DNA from 2 places in the Actinosynnema sp. NPDC020468 genome. Region 2 is predicted to be linked to the other one. Evidence: riboswitches for the same ligand, from Rfam matches in the RefSeq annotation. Region 2 holds a riboswitch; the other holds the start of a gene.
The links. A riboswitch is a leader RNA that binds a small molecule or an ion and turns the genes downstream of it on or off. The one in region 2 is predicted to bind cobalamin.
Positions count from the first base shown of each region.

Region 1: linked by a shared signal. The riboswitch ahead of AB0G50_RS22215 (prenyltransferase/squalene oxidase repeat-containing protein) and the one ahead of AB0G50_RS10495 (CbtB-domain containing protein) in region 2 are both predicted to bind cobalamin.

Region 1 is NZ_JBFAEO010000031.1:22,717-29,982, reverse strand. Features, by position in the region: gene AB0G50_RS22230 (4-hydroxybenzoate 3-monooxygenase) at 1-914, shown strand, start outside; gene AB0G50_RS22225 (cobalamin-binding protein) at 952-1,836, shown strand; gene AB0G50_RS22220 (cytochrome P450) at 1,846-3,105, opposite strand; cobalamin riboswitch at 3,181-3,319, shown strand; gene AB0G50_RS22215 (prenyltransferase/squalene oxidase repeat-containing protein) at 3,404-4,717, shown strand; gene AB0G50_RS22210 (hypothetical protein) at 4,714-5,148, shown strand; gene AB0G50_RS22205 (hypothetical protein) at 5,145-5,975, shown strand; gene AB0G50_RS22200 (energy-coupling factor transporter transmembrane protein EcfT) at 5,972-7,033, shown strand; gene AB0G50_RS22195 (ATP-binding cassette domain-containing protein) at 7,030-7,266, shown strand, end outside.
Region 2 is NZ_JBFAEO010000010.1:113,220-120,485, reverse strand. Features, by position in the region: gene AB0G50_RS10510 (PAC2 family protein) at 162-1,058, opposite strand; gene AB0G50_RS10505 (HAD family phosphatase) at 1,293-1,955, shown strand; gene AB0G50_RS10500 (CbtA family protein) at 1,944-2,693, opposite strand; gene AB0G50_RS10495 (CbtB-domain containing protein) at 2,707-2,892, opposite strand; cobalamin riboswitch at 2,923-3,114, opposite strand; gene AB0G50_RS10490 ((2Fe-2S)-binding protein) at 3,149-3,814, opposite strand; gene AB0G50_RS10485 (LysE family transporter) at 3,833-4,435, shown strand; gene AB0G50_RS10480 (GNAT family N-acetyltransferase) at 4,595-5,764, opposite strand; gene AB0G50_RS10475 (GNAT family N-acetyltransferase) at 5,848-6,285, shown strand; gene AB0G50_RS10470 (FAD-dependent monooxygenase) at 6,811-7,266, opposite strand, start outside.

The DNA of each region.
Region 1 (7,266 bases), on a different contig from region 2:
GCGAACGGCGCCGGATCGACTTCCGCGCGCTCACCGGCCGGTCGGTGTGGATCCACGGCCAGACCGAGGTGGTCAAGGAACTGCTCGCGGCCCGCGAGGAGGAGGTGCACTTCTCGGTGTCCGACACCGCCGTGCACGACGTCACCGGGCCGACGCCGTCGGTGTCGTTCGTGGACTCCTCCGGCACACCGCGCCGGATCACCTGCTCGATCGTGGTGGGCGCGGACGGGTTCCACGGCGTCTCCCGCGAGTCGATCCCCGCGCCGCTGCGGACCACCTGGGAACGGGACTACCCGTACGCGTGGCTGGGGATCCTCGCCGACGTGCCGCCGTCCACCGACGAGCTGATCTACGCGTGGCACCCGGACGGGTTCGCCCTGCACAGCATGCGGTCGACCACCCGGAGCAGGCTCTACCTCCAGGTCGACCCGGGCGAGCGGATCGAGGACTGGCCCGACGACCGCGTCTGGTCCGCGCTCGCCACCCGGCTGGGCCTGCCGGGGTGGGAACTGCGCGCCGGTCCGGTGCTGGACAAGGGCATCACGCCGATGCGCAGCTTCGTGAGCACCCCGATGCGCCACGGCGCCCTGTTCCTGGTGGGCGACGCGGCGCACATCGTGCCGCCGACGGGCGCGAAGGGGCTGAACCTCGCGGTGGCCGACGTGGCGGTGCTGGCGCCCGCGCTGGCCGAGTTCTTCGCCTCCGGCCGCACGGACCTGCTCGACGGCTACGAGGAGCGCGCCCTGCGCCGGGTCTGGCGGAGCACGCACTTCGCGTGGTGGATGACCGCGATGCTGCACACCTCCCCCGACCCGCTCGACCGGCCGCTCCAGCTGTCCCAGCTGGAGTACGTGTGCTCGTCCGCGGCGGCGGCGACCAGCCTCGCGGAGAACTACGTGGGCCTGCCGCACTAGGTCCGGCGCCGGGTCGCGGCGGCCTAGGGTGCGGTGCATGACGCGCATCGTGTCCCTGCTGCCCGCCGCGACCGACCTGGTGGCCGTGCTGGGGTTCGCGGACTCGCTGGTCGGGCGGACGCACGAGTGCGACTGGCCGGAGTCGGTGGCGGACGTGCCGGTGGTGACCTCCTCGTCGGTCGACCACGACCGGATGACCAGTCGGGAGATCGACTCGGCGGTGCACCGCGGGTCGTCGCTGTACGGGCTCGACGGCGACCTGGTCGCCGCCGCGCGACCGGACCTCGTGCTGACGCAGGACCTGTGCGAGGTGTGCGCGCTGTCCTACCGGCGGGTGTCGGAGGCGGTGCGGGTGATGGACGTCGGGCCGCGCGTGCTGTCGCTGGAGCCGCGGACGCTGGACGAGGTGCTCGGCTGCCTGCGCGAGGTGGGCGCGGCGCTGGGGGTGCCGGACGTGGCGGAACGCGAGGAGGCGGCGCTGCGGTCGCGGTTGGCCGCAGTGCGCGCGTCGGTCGCGGACCGACCCCGGCCCCGGGTGGCCGCGATCGAGTGGCTGGACCCGGTGTGGCCCGCGGGCCACTGGGTGCCGGAGCAGATCGCGTGCGCGGGCGGCGAGCCGCTGCTGGCCTCGGCCGGCGAGCACACCTCCCCGATCGGGTGGGACGCGGTCGTGGCGGCCCGGCCCGACGTCGTGCTGCTGCTGCCGTGCGGCTTCCCGCCGGAGCGCACCGAGGCCGAACTCGCCGTGCTGCCGCTGTCGACCGCGGACGCGGAGGTCTGGATCCTGGACGGACCCTCCTACTACAACCGGCCGGGGCCACGCGTGGTTCGGGGAGCCGAAGTCCTGGCCCACGTCCTGCACGGCGTGCGGCCGCCGACGCCGGTCACCCGCGCCGAGGCCCGGCGGGTGCGCACCGGCTAGACCCGGCCGTCAGTCGGTGTGCACCAGGAGCCGGTCGACGCCGTGCACGATCGAGGCGGTGCGGAAGGTCGGCCGGTCGTCGGTGAGGCGGAGGTTCGGGAAGCGGCGGAGCAGGGCGGGGTAGGCGGCGCGGAGTTCCATGCGGGCCAGTTCGGCGCCGACGCACCGGTGCGCGCCGTGGCCGAACGCCAGGTGCGCCGACGGCGGTCGGGTCGGGTCGAACGCGGCGGCCTCGGCGCGGTCGGCCGCGCTGAGCGACACCACGACGACGTCGCCCTCCTTGATCCCGGTGCCCGCGATCTCCAGGTCGTGCCGGGCGAACCGCGGGAACGCCACCTGCACCACGCTCAGGTGCCGCAGCAGCTCCTCGACCAGCGGGCCGACCGCGGCGTCGTCGTCCTTCATCGCCGCGCGCGCCGCCGGGTCGCCCATCAGCACGACCGCGCCCAGCGCCAGCATGCTCGCCGTGGTGTCGAACCCGCCGGTCAGCACGCCGTCGGCGAGCCCGGCCAGCTCCTCGTCGCCGACCGCGTCGCCGTGCTCGCGGATGATCATGCCGATCAACCCGTCGCCCGGGTCGAGCCGTTCCCGCCGCACGATCTCGCGCATGTACTCCAGCGACTCGGAGATCGCGCCCAGCGCCGACGTCGCACCGCCGAACAGGTCGAACCGCGCCGCCGCCAACTCCTGGAACCGCGCCCGGTCCGCGTACGGCACACCCAGCAGCTCGCAGATGGTCAGCGACGGGATCGGCAGCGCGAACTCCGCGACCAGGTCGACCGGCCCGTCGGCGGCCTCCATGGCGTCGAGCCGCTCGGTCACGATCTGGTCGATCCGCGGCACCAGCCGCGACAGCCGCCGCATGGTGAACTCCGGCGTCAGCAGCTTGCGCAGCCGGGTGTGGTCGGGCGGGTCGGCGAACCCGAGGCCGCCGGGCGCCTGCTCGATCCGGCCGACCGCCGCGCCGAGCCGGGCGTAGTCGTTGCTGAAGGCGTCGGTGTCCGCGAGCACCGCCTTGGCCTCCGGCCGCCCCGTCACGAGCCACACCCGCACCCCGAACGGCACCGGCAGGCGGTGCACCGGACCGGTCAGCCGCAGCCGCTCCATCGCCGCGGCGGGCTCGACGCCGTCCCGGCGCAAGGGCACCAACGCCGCGTCCGGGAGCAGCGACAGGGCTCGCGAACCGATGCGACCCATGACCCACCTGGTGACCGATCGCCGTGCGACCCAGGCCACCAGACCGTCGCGCACCGAGGCGAGAGTCGTCATCCGACACCTCACTTGTCCATTTTCGTTGATCGACGGTAGCCCTCCACCAGGGTGAGCAGCATCGCGCTACAGGCGGATTGACACGACAACCCGGGTGACAAATGATCGGCAATCGCGCGTGGACGGGGGAAGCCGGTGGGAATCCGGCGCTGACCCGCAACGGTAGGTCCCGCTGGGACGAGCCCGAACACCCGCCGCGCGCAGCGCTCCACAACGCCGTCGAGGACCACGGCACGGAGCCCGGCGGCGGCCTCGTGCTGTCCGGGTTCGGTCGTGCCCGCACCCGGAAAGGTCGACCATGTCGTTCAGACGGACCGCCGCCGTCCTGGCCGCGGCTCTCGCGACGCTCGTCGCCGTGCCCGCCAGCCACGCCTCGGCCCGGACGCCGACCACCACCTCCCCCGAGAAGGCCGCCGCCGGGTGGCTCGCCCGCCAACTGCTCGACGGCGAACGCCTCCAGCGCGACGGCTTCGACGACCAGGGTCTCACCATCGACGCGCTGTTCGCGTTCGACGCGGCCGGTGTCGCCCGGGACAACTCGGACAAGATGATCGCGTGGCTGGCGAAGCCCGACGTGATCGAGGGGTACGTCACCGACGGCGAGGGTGGCGAGTACCCGGCCCCGATCGCGAAGCTGGCGCTCGCCGCGCAGGCGCAGGGCAAGGACCCCAGGGCGTTCGGCGGCGTCGACCTGATCACCCGGCTGGGCGCGCTGCTGGACCCGGGCACCGGTCGGTACCGGGACAAGTCCGACTACGAGGACACGTCCAACAACTTCGGCCAGGCGTTCGCGGTGCTCGTGCTGACCGGGGCGGGCGGCGCGCCCGCGAAGGCGGTCGACTTCCTCGCCGGCTCCGCGTGCCCGGACGGCGGTTTCCCGCTCTACCCGGGCCTCGCCGAGTGCAAGTCCGACGTCGACTCGACCGGCATGGTCGTGCAGGCGCTGCTCAAGGCCGGCCGGACCGAGGCCGCGACCAAGGCCCTGGACTGGTTGGTGGCGAAGCAGACCGCCGACGGCGGGTTCTCCGGCACGCCGCCCACCGGGACGGTGAACGCGAACAGCACCGGCCTGGCCGCGCAGGCGTTGCGCGCGGGTGGCCGGTCCGACGCCGCGACCAAGGCCGGGGAGTACCTGACCGGGTTGCAGGTCGGGTGCTCGGGCGAGGCCGACCGGCGGGGCGCGATCCCCTACGACGCGACCGCGTTCACCCCGGCCGGCGCGGTGCGCGCGACCCCGCAGGCGATCACCGGCCTGGTGGGCGTGAACTTCGCCGACCTGTCCCCCGAGGGCGACGCCGGACCCGCGCCGGCGCCGGACTGCCAGACCACCACGTCCACGACGACACCCACGTCCACCACCACTGCCACGACGACCGCGGATCCGGGCACGACCACCACCGACCCCACGACGACGTCGGCGGAGGACACCACGACCACCACCACGGACGAGGTGGCACCGGTGGTGTACGGCGGCACCGGCAGCACCCTCGCCTACACCGGCGTGGACGTCGCGCCCGCGCTGTGGCTCGGGACGCTGCTGCTGCTCGCGGGCGTGCTCACGACGGTGTTGGCCCGCAAGAGGTTCACGACGGCTAAGGAGCGCAGGCGATGAGGAAGACCCTGTCGGTGGTGACCGCGGTGCTGGCCGCGGTCGGGTTGCAGGTGGCGGTCTCCCCCGCCGCGCGGGCCGCCGCGTGCGCCGGCACGTCCGGTGTCACGGTGGTGGTCGACAACGGCGCGCTGGGCGGCGGCGTGTCCACCCAGTGCGCGCCGGGCAACCCCACCAGCGGGCTGACCGCGTTGACCGGCGCGGGCTTCAGCTACGCGTTCGTGCCGCGGCAGCCCGGTTTCGTGTGCCGGATCAACGCGCTGCCCAACCCGTGCAACGGCGCCCCGGCCACCGCGTACTGGTCCTACTGGCACGCCCAGCCCGGCGGCACGTGGACCTACAGCACGTCCGGCGCGGCCGGGTACGACCCCGCTCCCGGCAGTGTCGAAGGGTGGGCGTTCGGCTCGGGCCAGGCCCCGTCGACGGCTCCGTGAGACGGGCGTTAGGGCTCGCACTGGTCGTCGGCGCGCTGCTGGGGCCGACCGCCCCGGCGGCGCACGCGGCCGACTGCTCCGGGGTGACGGTGGTGGTGGACTACCGGTCGCTGGGCGGCGGCGTGCAGACGGGGTGCGCGGCGGGCGACCCGGCGACCGGGTTGGCCGCCATGCAGGCGGCGGGCTTCGGCTACACGTTCGCCTCCCGCCAGCCGGGTTTCGTGTGCCGGATCAACGCCAAGCCCGCGGCCGACCCGTGCGTCAACGCCTCACCGGCGACGGCGTACTGGTCGTACTGGCACGCACCGCCCGGCGGCTCCTGGAGCTACAGCGACCTGGGCGCGGGCTCGTACGACCCGCCGGCGGGCTCGGTCGAGGGCTGGGCGTTCGGCTCGGGCGAGCAACCCGGCATCGCGCCGCCCGCTCCCCCGCGTCCGACCCAGCCCGCTCCGCAGCCCACACAGCCGAAACCCACCCCGCAGCAGCCGGGTCAACCGGCGCTCACCGCACCGGGTCAACCGGGTCAACCCGCACAACCGGGTCAACCCGGCCAACCCGCGGCGACCACGACCACCACCGCGGTCACCACGACGGGCTCGTCGGTCGCGCTGTCGTCGACCTCCGCGTCGGCCCAGTCCTCGGGGTCGTCCGCAGCGTCGGAGTCCTCGGTGTCCTCGAGCGCGGCCGGTCCGTCGGCCACCTCGGTGGCGGTCGAGCCGACCGCGACCCGGGGCAGCCCCGTCGGGCTGGTGGTCGGCCTGGCGGTGATCGCGGTGCTGGGCGGCGTCGCGTTCCTGGTCGCACGGCGGCGCAAGGCGGCCGGGTGAGCAGGCTGCACCCCGGCGCGTGGTGGCTGTGGGCGGTGGCACTGGCGGCCGTCGCCTCGCGCACCACGAACCCGGTGCTGCTCGGCCTGGTGATCGCGGTGGCCGGGTTCGTCGCCGTGCTGTGCCGCCAGGACACCCCGTGGGCGAGCGCCTACGGGGTTTTCCTGCGGTTCGGGCTGGTGGTGATCGCGATCCGGGTGGTGTTCCATGTGCTGCTGGGCGGCATGGAGGGCGCGACGACGCTGTTCGTGCTGCCCCGCGTGCCGCTGCCGGACTGGGCCGCGGGCATCCGGCTGGGCGGCCCGGTCACCGCCGAGGGCCTGGTTTTCGCGCTGTGCCAAGGACTTCAGCTCGCCACCCTGCTGTGCTGCGTCGGCGCGGCGAACGCGCTGGCCAACGCCAAGCGGCTGCTGCGGTCGCTGCCGGCCGCGCTGTACGAGGTGAGCGTGGCGGTGGTGGTCGGGTTGACGGTGGCGCCGCAGCTGGTCGCGAGCGCCGGCGCGGTGCGGCGGGCGCGGGCGCTGCGGGGTGACGCGGTGCGCGGGGTCCGGGCGGTGCGGGTGCTGATGGTGCCGGTGCTGGAGGACGCGTTCGAGCGGTCGCTGGTGCTGGCGGCGGCGATGGACTCGCGCGGGTACGGCCGGACCGCGGGCGTGCCGAGGTCGACCAGGGTGCTGACCGGTGTGCTGGTGATCGGCGGCCTGATGGGGTTGTGCGTCGGCGCGTACGGGCTGCTGGACGGCAGCGCGCCGCCGGTCGTGGGCGCGCCGATGCTCGCGGCCGGGTCCGTGCTCGCGGTCGCCGGGTTGTGGACGGGGTCGCGGCGGGTGCGGCGCACCCGGTACCGCCCCGACGGCTGGGGCGCGCGCGAGGCGCTGGTGGTGGGTTCCGGGCTGGTGGCGGCACTGGCGACGTTCCTCGCGCCGGCCGACCTCGGTGGCGCGGACCTGTCGCCGAGCACCGTCCCGCTGGTGGCGCCCGGGTTGCCGCTGCTGCCCGCGCTGGGCCTGCTCGTCGCGCTCGCGCCGGTGCTCATCGCCGATCGGAAGAGGACATGATCCGGTTCGAGGACGTTTCCGTCACCTACGCCGACGCGGCGGAGCCGACCCTGCGCGGGGTCGACCTGCACGTGCCCGAGGGCGAGCTGTGCCTGGTCGTGGGACGCACCGGGTCCGGTAAGACGACGTTGCTGCGCGCGGTGAACGGCCTGGTGCCGCACTTCACCGGCGGCACGCTGACCGGGCGCGTGCTGGTCGACGGCCGGGACACCGCGACCCACCCGCCGCGCGAA
Region 2 (7,266 bases):
GAGCCCCTGTGAGGACCCTGCGGCCGGTCGGACCCCGGAGGCCGGGACCCGCGCGCGTGGTCCGGGTTCGCCGGGTCGTCCTCCGTCGGGAGGAACCCGCGCGCGGCGCGTTCCGGTACCCCGGCGGCGTGATCCGGTGGTGTGACGCGCGCCGCGGCCGCCTACAGGCCCGTCGGACCCCGGCCCGGTCCCCGGCCGCGGCGGCGCAGGTAGCGCTCGAACTCGGCCGCTATGGCGTCGCCGCTGGCCTCGGTGATCTCGATCTCCGCGTCGCCGCGCTCCTCCAGCGCCCGGACGTAGTTGCGCACGTCCTCGTCCTCGTCAGCCATCTCGCTGACCGTGCGCTCCCACTCCTCGGCCTGCTCCGGCAGCGCGCCCAGCGGCACCTCGACGTCGAGCACCTCCTCCACGCGGTGCAGCAGCGCGAGGGTGGCCTTCGGCGACGGCGGCTGCGACACGTAGTGCGGCACCGCGGCCCAGAACGAGATGGCCGGCACACCCGCCTGCACGCACAGGTCCTGGAACACGCCCACGATGCCCGTCGGACCCTCGTAGCGGGACCGCTCCAGCCCGAACTTCGCGGCCGCCGCCGCGTCGTAGGCGGTGCCGGTCACCGGCACGGGCCGGGTGTGCGGGGTGTCCATCAGCAGCGCGCCCAGGGTCACGACGGTGGTGACGCCCAGGTTGTCGATGTGCTCCAGCAACTCGGCCGCGAACTTCCGCCACCGCATGTTCGGTTCGATCCCGTGCACCAGCACGACGTCGGTCGACGAGCCCGGCGGGCGGCACACCGACAGCCGGGTGGTCGGGAACTCCACCCGCCGGGTGATTCCGTCCACCATGCGGACCGTCGGTCTCGTCACCTGGAAGTCGTAGTAGTCGTCGGGGTCGATCTCGGCCAGCGGCGTGGCGTCCCAGGTGAGTTGTAGGTGCTCGATCGCCGTGCTGGCTGCGTCGCCCGCATCGTTCCAACCCTCGAACGCCGCCACCATGATCGGGTTGGTGAGCGGTTTCGCGGGGTCGAAGGGTGTCTGGGCGGCCTGGTCCGGATCGGTCACGGCGTCAGACTACGACCCTCGGCGCGCCCCCGACGCCGTAGGCGTGGCGCGCGTCGGCGCGTGTCTCGGGGCCGGGCCGGGTACACCCGCCGCGAACTGCGCGAACCTTCCGGTCGATCATCGTTTTCACCCTCGGCGGATGTGTTCTTCGCCGCCCGCGTGCCCGGGTTCGGGATCGATCAGGGGAGACTGGTGCCCGATCGCGCGGAATCGTCCGGATCGGGAGGGGACGCGGTGGGCCTCGAAGCCGTGCTGTGGGACATGGACGGCACGTTGCTGGACTCGGAGAAGCTCTGGGACATCCCGCTGCGGGAGTTCACCGAGAAGCTCGGCGGCACGTTGTCGCACGCCACCAGGCAGGCCATGGTCGGCTCCAACACGCTGACGACCATGACCCTGCTGTTCGCCGAGGTCGGCGTGGAACCGACCGACGCGGACCTGCGCGACGGCGGGGAGTGGATCAAGCGCCGCACCGAGGAGGTGTTCCGCGCCGGGCTGCCGTGGCGGCCGGGCGCCCCCGAGGCGTTGCGCGCGGTCCGCGACTCCGGGATCCCGATGGCGCTGGTCACCTCCACCGAGCGCGGGCTGACCGAGGTCGCCCTGGACACGATCGGGCGTCACCTGTTCGACATCACCGTGTGCGGCGACGAGGTGGACGGGCTGAACAAGCCGCTGCCCGAGCCGTACCTCAGGGCGGCCCGGTCGCTGGGCGTCGACCCGACGCGCTGCGTCGCCGTGGAGGACTCGCCCACCGGCGTGCGCTCGGCCGTCGCGGCAGGCTGCACGGTGCTCGTGGTGCCGTGCGACGTGCCGGTGCCCGAAGGCGAGCGCCGCGTGTTCCGGGAAACCCTCGAAGGGGTCGACCGCGCGACGCTCGCCGGGCTGCTAGACCGTTGACACCTGCTTGACCTGCGCGTTCCTCGTCGCGGGGTCGATCAGGAGGCCGAACACCACGCCGAGTCCGAGCCACAGCGCGGCGGTCTCGAACAGCGACGCGACGCGGAAGTCCCACAGCACGTCGCTCGGCATGTCGGCGGGCACCGGATCCGGCGGCGCCGGGAACAGCACCAGGATCAGGACCACGCCGATCACCACGGCCACCGTGACGATCGTGGACGAGATCGGCTGCGGCAGGTGTGCCAGCCTCGAGGCGAGGAAGCTCGCCGCGAACACCAGCAGCAGACCGGCCGCGATCACGCCCAGGTAGAGCACCGTGCGGTAGTCCACGGTGTCCGGGTTGCCCACCGCGGGCGGGTTCGCCGGGTACTTGATCGCGGGCAGCACGGCCGCCGCCCCGTACACGGCCAGCGCCAGGGTGACGCTGCGGCTGAACGGGGTGCGGTTGACGAACCAGCGTCGCGACCCCGCGTAGGCGGTCGCGAACAGCGCGCCGACGGCCAGGCCGACGACCACGGCGGCGAGCACGCCACCGAGCAGCTGGGTGCCGCGGCCGAACATCTCGGCGTGCTCGTGACCTGCCTCTTCGGCGGGTTCCGTCGCCGCGCGCGCCTCCTCGATGGCGAGCGCGGCCTTGATCGGAACCTCGACGACGATCAGACCGACGAGTCCGGCGAGCAGGCCGGCAACGCCTCCCGCCGCGATTCCGCGCAGCAGGAAGCTCTTGTAAGTGCTCAAGGCGTCCCAGCCCCTAGTGGCAGGGGACGCCGAGCGCGTGGCGCCCGTCGTGGAAGAACTCGTGGACGGTCTCGGCCGCTTGGCCGAGCGCGATCCCGTTCTCCTGGAGGACGACCCACGCGACGAACAGCGCGACGAGCGCCACCGCGTAGGCCCATTTCGGGATGGGAACGGTCAAGGGGAGTGCGGGGCTCGTCATGACGGCCTCCTCCATACCTCGTGGAAGGTCAACAACAACACGTGCCGCAGCCGGTCTCCTGACTCCCGGATCGACGCCGTGCCCGCGTCTTCCCAGCCGCACCGTGCGGCCAGTGACGTTCTCGGCGGGTCGGCTCCCCGGTCACAGTGGCGAGGACCGCGCCGGATTCACACCGGCTTCCCGTCCACTGCGGCGCAGGTGACCGTAGATCTCCCGGACCACTGCGCACAACCGGCCGGACGAGTTGTCACGCACCTCACCTCGGCGGAAGCGGGCAGTCCCCGCACGTGCCACCGCCGTCGAGGCGGTAGTAGAGGCAGCAACTGCGCCGCCGGAACGCCACCTCGCCGGGGAACGGCACGAACTCGCCGGACCCGGCGAACGGGTGCTCGCCCAACAGCCGTTCGCCCAGGTCCACGCACTCCTCGGCGGTCCGCTCACCGCTGCGCGCGACCGTGCGCAGCGCACCCGCCATGGACGACGCGGCGTTGCCCCACAGCAGTCCCTCGGCCACCGGGACGACCCGCCGCAGCGCGGCCACGACCGGCGCCAACGACTCGGCGACGGTCGCCGTCCCACCCACCGGTTCCCGCAACCTGACCCGGAACCCCTCCGGCCCGTAGTGCCACCACACGTTGTCCGGCCGGATGTCCGGCACCGCCTCGCCCACCGCGTGCGCCGCGACCACCGGACACGTCAACCGCGCCGAGTACCCGAGGAAGAACAACGACGCCGCCACCCGTGCCTCACCGGCCCGGTACCGCTCGCCGATCCGCCCGACGGTCTCCCCGAGCGCCGGCCCGTCGAGCAGTTCGGTTCCGGCCCGCCACCCGTCGTCCGGCCGACCGACGTCGAGGGCGAAGAACGGGCTCAAACCCCGGACGCGGCGGAGCGCGGCCAGCACGCGGGCGTAGTCGGACACCCGACTAGTCTGCCCGTCGTGAACGCCCTGGGGTTGGGGCTGGCCCTCGGGTTGGCCGCGAGCATCAGCCCCGGCCCCCTGTTGGTCCTGGTCGTGACCTCGGCCCTGCGCTCGGGCTGGCGCGCCGGCGCCCTGGCCGCCTGCGCCCCGCTGCTGTCGGACTCGGTGGTGGTCGCGATCACCCTCCTCGTGCTGGACCGACTCCCGGCCCGAGCCCTGGCCGTCATCGGCGTCGTCGGCGCGGTGTTCGTGGTGTGGAGCGGCGTGCAGACCATCCGCGAAGCCCGCACCGCCACGTTGTCCGGCGACGCGCCCCGCATCCCCCTCCACCGCGCGGCCTTGATCAACATCCTCAACCCGCACCCGTGGGTGGCGTGGGCAACGGCCCTCGGCCCGCTGACCGTCACCACCTGGCGCCAGTCGCCCGCGTCCGGAATCGCCCTCCTGCTCGGCTTCTACCTGACCCTCGTCGGCGGCAAGGTCATCGTCGCCGCCCTGGTCTCCCGAGCCCGCCGCCGACTGAGCGACCCGACCTACCGCCGCACTCTGACCGCCGCCGGCGCACTCCTGATCCTCGCCGGCGCGGCCCTGGGCCTCGAGTTCGCCACCTACGGCACCTGACCCACGCCCACCCGAAGCCGAACAAGCCGAACCCCGAAGACGAACCTCGAAGCCGAACCTCGAGGACGAACCTCGACCGGCCGACACCACCGCCCGGCTGATCGACTCGGTCGCGTCGGCTCCGGTCACGTGACCGAGTCGATCACGCGCGGCGGTCGGTCACGGCATGTAGAACGTCATCAGGTCGGCCCGCACCGGCGGGAACAGCGCGTACATCAGGTCCGCCTTCGGCCCGGGGTAGACGTCGGCGAACCGCGCCTGCAACCCCTTCATGCCCCACGGCCCGTACAGCAGCGCCGCCACCATGTCCGGAGCCACGCCCGCACCGCCCTCGGCACCCGGACCCTGCATCCGGCCACCGGCGACGACCGGCCCGACCACCCCGTCCGCGAACGGCATCCGCAGGTGCGACCGGAAGAACGACACCAGCACCTCGCCCGCGTCGAACCCCGCGTCCCGCAACCGCGCCCCGAACACCGGCCGCAACCGGTCGAACAACGCCACCGGATCGGCCACCCGCACGTAGTACGACTCGGCCTGCTCCGCCGCCGGCGCCAGGAACGGCTCGACCGCGTCACCCGCCACCGTGTCCGGCCGCTCGGTCACCTCGGCCGCCTCGGACAGCACGAGCAGCGCCCGTGCCGCGTCGACGTCCACCGCCGCCTGCTCGCACAACCGCACCCCCTCCTCGGGAGGCGTCGTGCGCCCGGTGGCCACCGGCACGCCGGCCCGCTCGACCACCCACTCGGTGCTGCCCGCGCGCTCGACCAGCCACCGCCACAACCCCGCCGAGTGCGGCATGAACAGATCCGCCCGCTCCTGCTCACCCGCCTGCAACGACGCCATGGCCGGGATGTCCGCGACCGTCGCCCGCCGGATCGTGTGCCCCTCGGTGACCGGCTTCCCGGTGACGGCCCGGGTCGCCGAGATCGGCACCGCGTACCCGTACCCGAACTGCCGGTAGAAGTACGGGATCCCGAGCATCACCTGGGTGAGGTGCCCGCGCCGCGCCGACAGCTCGTGAGCCCACGCCACGAGTCGCCGGACGAGCCCGCGCCCCTCGTACGCGCGGTCGGTGGCCACCAGTTCGATCTGCCCGGCCGGGATCTCCACCCCGCCCAGGTGGAGCGTCTCGTCCAGCAGCGTCAAGGTGGACACCACCCGATCACCGTCGACCACCACCGCGCACCGCTCCCACCCGGCGTCGGGGTCCTCGACCACGAGTCGGTGGTCGACGGCGTCGTCGGCCGTCCCCCGATCGGTCAGCAGCGCGCCGATCCGATCCAAGTCCCCGGGTTGTGCCACGCGCAACACCAGATCGTCACCCACCGGGCAAGTCTGGCCACCTCCAATCCCGCCGGGCCACCGATTTTCGTTGGCGCCGAACGACGTCGTGATCGACAATCCGCCCCATGCCCTGGCTCCCCGCCGACTTCGCCCACCCGACCCGAGTGGACCTGGGCACCGGCCACCACCTGCGCCCGATCCGCGAGTCCGACGTGGACCTGGACCACCCGGCCGTGATGGGCTCCCGCGACCGCCTGTGGTCCCTGTACGGCGAGAAGTGGGGCTGGCCGCCGGCAACCATGACCCACGAGCAGGACCGCGCCGACCTGGCCCGCCACGAGCGCGAGCAGAACGCCCACGAGTCGTTCAACTACGCCCTCTTCGACAACGCCGAAACAGCCCTCCTCGGTTGCGTCTACATCGACCCGGCCGACGACGCGCTCATCTCGTGGTGGGTGGTGGACGACCACGTCGGCACCGCCCTCGAACGCGCCCTGGACGCCTTCGTCCCCGCCTGGATCGCCCGCGACTGGCCCTTCACGAGCCCCCGCTACGCGATCTGACCCCGCCCACCGCCCACCGCGCCGGTGGGCCGCGCCGATCGCTTCGAGCAGGTGCGCGGCAGGGGCCGGCACGTCGGCGGCCGGTCACCGGTCGAGCAGGTCGCCCTGCTGGTCACGGCGCTCCGGAACGGTGCCGGGACGCGGCGTCGGTGAGGGTGAGGCGGGCGGCGTGCTGGGAGTTGCCGTACCCGCGATCACCCACGGCTCGTGGTGTGCGACCCGGCGCCCACTCGGGCACGCAGGCGCGGCACAGAGGCGCGGCATAGAGGGATGGACGCTTCGCCCGCCCGCAACGCTTCGAGTTCCGCCCACGCCTCCGGCGACACCTCGCGGAGGTCGGTGAACCTCCGCAGGGCGGACGACGTCAGCCGCCGGCCATCTCGCACACCGGCACGTTGCTGCCGCGGAGCCACGCGGTCCTGCCCATGGCTGCCACCACCAGTCCCAACCCCGTTGTGCCCGGCGCGCGATCGGTGCCCGGCTGATCACCACGCCCGATCGGCGTGCTTCCGAGGGGCTCAGGGGTCAGCTGATCACCTCCCTGTAGGTTTCGTAGACGTCCCACTCGCCCAGCGTGCTGTGGTCCAGCGGATCGCCGAACCACGTCCTCAGCGCCGCCTCCAGCGTCGTGGGCGAGGTGCCGGACCAGGCCACGTAGCCGTCCGGGCGGACCAGGAGCGCGGCGGCCGGCGGCGGTGTGGTGGGGTGTTTCCGGTGTAGTTCCACTCGGTCCGACCAGCGTTCGGCGATCGGGGTGAGCGCGTCCGCTGCCTCGTCGTCCAGGAGCAGCAGCAGGGGTTTGCCGGGCCTGCTCAGCGTGGTGACGGTGGTGTGGTCGGTGAATGTCAGGTCCGGCAGCCACTTCCCGACCAGCGCGCCGGTGTCGGGCAGGTCGTAGGTGGTGTCGCCGCCGGACAGCAGGTGGGACAGGCGGGCGACGGCCGGGGCGTCCGCCAGGAGTTCGGTGAGGACTTCGCGGAG